Linked DNA regions of Methanococcus vannielii SB. Each later gene encodes a partner of the first gene's protein in a complex. Links are inferred from orthologs where the notes say so. Each region holds a gene or a part of one and is shown on either strand. Other genes may lie near its edges.

What was found. The genes of interacting proteins can lie anywhere in the genome.
Region 2: the proteins of MEVAN_RS07250 (region 1) and cgi121 are in contact, whole or in part, in a crystal structure (PDB 3ENH), measured with the Methanocaldococcus jannaschii proteins. The link is inferred for Methanococcus vannielii SB from one-to-one orthologs.

The regions. Positions count from the first base shown.
Region 1 is NC_009634.1:1,436,615-1,439,540, forward strand. Bases 43-2,887 are described here. They hold MEVAN_RS07250 (bifunctional N(6)-L-threonylcarbamoyladenine synthase/serine/threonine protein kinase), read left to right. Parts: upstream 43-565; coding sequence 566-2,209; downstream 2,210-2,887. Other genes in these bases: MEVAN_RS07245 (threonine--tRNA ligase), read right to left, coding at 43-371; hisA (1-(5-phosphoribosyl)-5-[(5-phosphoribosylamino)methylideneamino]imidazole-4-carboxamide isomerase), read left to right, coding at 2,436-2,887. In the rest of the region: more of MEVAN_RS07245, read right to left, coding at 1-42; more of hisA, read left to right, coding at 2,888-2,926. UniProt on the Methanocaldococcus jannaschii protein: Required for the formation of a threonylcarbamoyl group on adenosine at position 37 (t(6)A37) in tRNAs that read codons beginning with adenine.
Region 2 is NC_009634.1:340,568-343,371, forward strand. Bases 81-2,803 are described here. They hold cgi121 (KEOPS complex subunit Cgi121), read left to right. Parts: upstream 81-1,087; coding sequence 1,088-1,519; downstream 1,520-2,803. Other genes in these bases: cobA (uroporphyrinogen-III C-methyltransferase), read right to left, coding at 81-640; hisD (histidinol dehydrogenase), read left to right, coding at 1,566-2,803. In the rest of the region: more of cobA, read right to left, coding at 1-80; more of hisD, read left to right, coding at 2,804-2,804. UniProt on the Methanocaldococcus jannaschii protein: Component of the KEOPS complex that is probably involved in the transfer of the threonylcarbamoyl moiety of threonylcarbamoyl-AMP (TC-AMP) to the N6 group of A37, a step in the formation of a threonylcarbamoyl group on adenosine at position 37 (t(6)A37) in tRNAs that read codons beginning with adenine.

The sequences.
Region 1 (2,926 bases):
TTACAGCTAATTTTAAATGATTTATACCATCCAAATGGGGCCCTAAGTACTTCAAAAGAGCTTGAAAGTTCCTTTTCAATTCCTTTTAAAATTTCTTTTGCAGTTTCTGGGGATCCTAAATCACTTGAAAGGTGCGCATAAGGATAAACTACAATGTTTTTAACATTCAAGTTTCCAGCAGTTTTTATTATTTCAAAAACTGCATTTTTAATTACTGCAACAGGGTCAGACTCGTCTTCCTTTTCAACGGCAATAAAAACGGTTAAACATTCATCCATTTTTCCGTTTAAAATTTCTGCATCCTCTGCAATTTTGGTTTTTTCTTTAGCAGTAAATTCCAAATAATCAGAATGTATAAGTAGTGTTTTCATTATTTCCCTCTATATTTAATTCTTGTATTAAACTCTTTTATCAAACTATATCGAATTAAAAATTACATAAATTCTACATAAATATATATGTTTAATAAGGATACACAATATAAAAAATTAATTACTATTTGAATTTTGGCATATCTTTTTTAAACAGATGTTTATTTTTATTTATTGAAAGTATGGTGACTTTTATGGGCAATTCTAATGAATTAATATGTATCGGGCTTGAAGGGACTGCTGAAAAGACGGGAGTTGGAGTTATTACTTCAAATGGGGAAGTTTTATTTAATAAAACTGTGATATATACGCCTAAAATACAGGGAATTCATCCAAGGGAGGCTGCAGATCACCACGCAGAAACTTTTATTAAATTATTAAATGAAGTTTCAGGAGTAATTCCTCTTGATAAAATTGATTTAGTTTCATTTTCACAAGGTCCCGGTTTAGGGCCAAGTTTGAGGGTTACTGCAACAACAGGCAGGGCATTAGCTCTTTCTCTAAAAAAACCAATAATCGGAGTTAACCACTGCGTTTCACACGTTGAAATAGGTAAACTTAAAACAGATGCATTAGACCCCCTAACACTTTATGTAAGTGGGGGAAACACCCAAGTTTTAGCATATACGGGTAAAAAATATCGTGTAATAGGGGAAACACTCGATATTGCAATAGGTAACTGTCTTGATCAGTTTGCAAGATACTGCAATCTTTCACATCCCGGTGGAGTTTTTGTTGAACAATACGCCAAAGAAGGAAAAAAATTTTTAAAACTTCCTTATACGGTAAAAGGAATGGACATTTCATTTTCAGGCTTATTAACGGCTTCAATGAAAAAATATGATTCAAATGAAAAAATTGAAGATGTATGTTATTCATTACAGGAAACGGCATTTTCAATGCTTACTGAAATTACTGAAAGGGCCCTTTCACACACTAATAAGCCAGAAATAATGCTTGTTGGAGGAGTTGCTGCAAACGACCGTTTGAAAGAAATGTTAGAAATAATGTGCAATGAACAAAATGTTGATTTTTACGTTCCAGAAAAGCAATTTTGTGGAGATAACGGTGCAATGATTGCATGGCTTGGAATACTACAATATATTAATGGAAAAAGAATGGATATTTTGGATACAAAAACAATTCCCCATTTTAGGACCGATATGGTTGACGTAAACTGGGTCGTTAAATCTACTGAAAATGAATTAGATATTCTAAATAAAAAAAGGCAAATACCACGGCATTTGATTGGAAAAGGTGCAGAAGCAGACATTTTAAAAGGAAGATACCTTGAATGGGAATCTATCACTAAAGAAAGGATTAAAAAAGGATACCGCACAGCGGAACTTGATGAAATGATAAGAACGAGAAGAACTGTAAAGGAAGCAAGATTTTTATCAATTATCAAGGATTTTAGTGTAAATTCACCTCATATCTTTGATATTGATATAGAAAACAAAAAAATTACAATGGAATATATTCATGGAAAACTTTTAAAAGACTTAATTGAGGAAGGTAATTTAGAATTTTGTAAAAGTATTGGAGAACTTATTGGAAAAATGCACGAAGGAAAAATTATACATAACGATTTAACTACGTCTAATTTTATAGTTAATACTGATGCATACATGATTGATTTTGGACTTGGAAAGTATTCTGATTTAATTGAAGATAAAGCAATAGATTTGATAGTTTTAAAAAAATCAATAATGAGTATTCATTACGATAAATTTGGGGAAATATGGGATAAAATCATCGAAGGATATTCTAAATACGGCCACTCAGAGCTGGTTTTACAGTATATAAAAGAGGTAGAAAAAAGGGGAAGATATTTATAATTTAATAAAATTGCTAAAATAATACTTTTAAAATACATTTTAATTTTAGAAATTTTAATTTTCATTTAAATATTGTCACAAAGTTAATTTATCAGTTAATTTTTAATTAGTTTCTTAGGTACCAATATATATGTTAAAACCTAATTTAACATAGTTTTAAATGTTTTTAAATGCCTAGAACTTTCCTACTTTACGTAAAGTAGGATTATAAAAAAAGGTGAATACAATGCTTATAATTCCCGCAGTTGATATGAAAAATAAAAAGTGCGTGCAACTTATACAGGGAAATCCTGATAAAAAACACGTGGAACTTGATAATCCTCCTGAAATTGCAAAAAAATGGGTTGAACAAGGTGCTGAAATGCTTCATCTTGTTGACCTCGATGGTGCAATAAATGGAAAGCGTGTAAACGACGAATTTATTGAAGAAATAATCAAAAATTCAGGAGTTCCCGTTCAAATTGGTGGGGGGATAAGGAGCGTTTCAGATGCACTTTATTTTATTGAAAAGGGTGCAGAAAAAGTGATACTTGGAACAGTTGCAATTCAAAATCCTAAAATCGTTCGTGAAATCTCCAGTATTGTGGGAAAGGAAAAAGTAACAGTTGCACTCGATGCAAAAGACGGTAAAGTATTAATAAAAGGTTGGACTGAAAAAACGGACTATAGTCCAGTTCAAATTGGAAAAATACTTGAAAATATGGGTGCAGGAAGTAT
Region 2 (2,804 bases), 1.1 Mb from region 1 along the record:
TTGAAAGAGTTCCACGAACAATTCTTTGATTTTCACGTGAACCATTCATCAATATTGCAACAGGCGTATCCAAAGTCCGTTTAGGGTTTTTCAAAAGTTCAGATACATGTTTTTCAAGTGTTGTAATCCCCATTAATATAACAATCGTATCTGCATTTAGTTCACTTAATTTAACTTGCATTTCACCTTCGGACTTATCTTCTGCTTCGTGTCCTGTGACAACAGTAAATGACGTTGAAACTTTTCTATGGGTTACAGGAATTCCAAAAATTTCCGGAACTGCAATTGATGAAGTAATTCCTGGAACCATTTCATATTCTATTCCTTCTCCTTTTAGTGCTAAAACTTCCTCGCCCCCTCGGCCAAAAACAAAAGAATCTCCACCCTTAAGCCTTACAACCAATTTATTTTCCTTTGCTTTATCTATCAAAATTTTGTTTATTTCCTCTTGCTTATGTGAATGTTTTCCTTTCCGTTTACCCACATAGATAAGTTCTGCATCTTTTTTAGAATATTTTAGCAATTTTTCCCCTATTAAATCATCATAAACGATTACATCTGCATTTTTTATTGCTTCAATTCCTTTTAGTGTAATTAATTCTTCGTCACCAGGCCCTGCACCAACTAAAATTACTTTCATAGTTTCCCTTTTTTCAATTTTTATGTACGATATTATATTTAATCGTAGTTTCGTAACCTTACTTTAAATTCAATAATACATACTAATTAAAATAGAATTTATATATTGCTTTCGATTAGTTTTTAATTTATTTTATTTTTTATCTTATTTTTAAGTCCATATTTTAATGTGAAACTAAAAAATTGTTTTAAATTAATAATTAATAATAATTAATAATTAATAATAAAATATGTATGGTATAGGTATGCTAAAAAATATAATGCATGCCCGATATAGATTATGTATGACATGATTAAACAAAAGATTATAGAAAAATATTTTAAAATTCTTTAAAATATTTTAATTATGGTATATTATTAAATATATTATAATTATACTATATGTATATTATAATTATAGTATAATTATACGTTAGTAAATAAATATTACCGACTACAAAGGGATAATATGATAATAAAGGGCGTTAAAAATTCAAAAGTGCCTGAAGAAATATTTAAAATGAACCTTGAATTTCAGCTATTAAATGCAGATTTGATTGCAACGAAAACACATATTTTACAAGGGATATATCAGGCAGAAACAAAAAAAAATATTTCAAGCAGTATTTGGGTTGAAATCCTTTTAAGAATTTCGGGAACAAAACAGATATCAAATGCAATAAAAACCTTTGGTGCAAAATCAGGAAACGTGTGCATTATATGTAAAGATTTAGAAACTTTTCAAAAAATATTAGATTTAATAGGCGGAACTTTGGATGATGAAGTATTGGAACTAAATGAATATAAAGAAGATAAAATAAAAACCTTATTTGACATTAAAAATTGTAAAAATCTTGTTGAAAGAGTTTGTGAAAAAGTTGCCCTTATTGAGGTCATCTAATTAAATACGTTACTAAAGTAAAAAAACTTCCCCTTAGGGTGTATTTATGATTGTTAAAAAAATATCAGAATTAAATGAAAGAGACCTTGAAACCATACTTAATAGAAATAAAAATAATATATCGCATATTTTACCAAAAGTCAGCGAAATACTTGAAAATGTGAAAAATAACGGAGATTTCGCATTAAAGGAATATACTAAAAAGTTTGACGGAGTAGAAATTGATGATTTTAGGGTAACTCCTGAAGAAATTGAAAAAGCATATGAAAAAATTGATTCAAAAGTTGTAGAATCACTTGAAAAAGCATATGAAAATATATGGGAATTTCATGAAATACAGCTGAAAAATATTAATGAATGGGAAGTTGAAAAGAATGGAGTAAGGGCAGGGCAGGTTATAAGATCTGTTGAAAAAGCAGGATGTTACGTTCCGGGAGGTCGTGCATTTTACCCTTCAACAGTTTTAATGACCGTAACTCCTGCAAAAGTTTCAGGCGTAAAAAAAGTAGTTGTGACCTCCCCTCCAAATGGGACAGAAGGAAATCCTGCAACACTTGTCGCATCAGACATTTCAAAGGCAGATGAAATTTATAAAGTTGGGGGGGCACAAGCTATTGGAGCCCTTGCATATGGGACTAAAACGGTTCCAAAAGTGGATATAATCGTTGGACCGGGAAATGTCTTTGTTACTGCTGCTAAAAAACTAGTATATGGTGATGTTTCAATTGATTTTCCCGCAGGGCCTTCTGAAGTGCTTATAATGTGTGATGAAACTACTAACGAAGAATACGTTGCAGTTGACTTTTTGGCTCAAGCTGAACACGATCCAGATGCCTCATGCATAATTACAGTAAATAGTGAAGAAAAAGCTAAAAAAATAAAAGAAAAGATATTTGAAGAATTAAAAACTGCAAAAAGAACCGAAATAATTGAAAAATCAATTAAAAACTCCGCAATTATTATTGGTTCGATTGATGAGTGTATAAAATTAACAAACGAATATGCTCCAGAACATCTTGAAATAATGACTGAAAATCCAAGGGAAATTTTAAATTTCATTGAGAATGCAGGAAGCATTTTTTTAGGTAACTATGCTCCAGTTTCAGTTGGGGACTATGCAACTGGAACAAATCACGTTCTTCCAACTTCTGCTTGTGCAAAAATGTATTCTGGATTAAGCGTTGAAACATTTATTAAAAAACCAACCGTACAGGAATTATCTAAAAACGGACTTTTAGGTATCAGTAACGTTGTAACGACTATTGCAGAAGCAGAAGGACTTTTT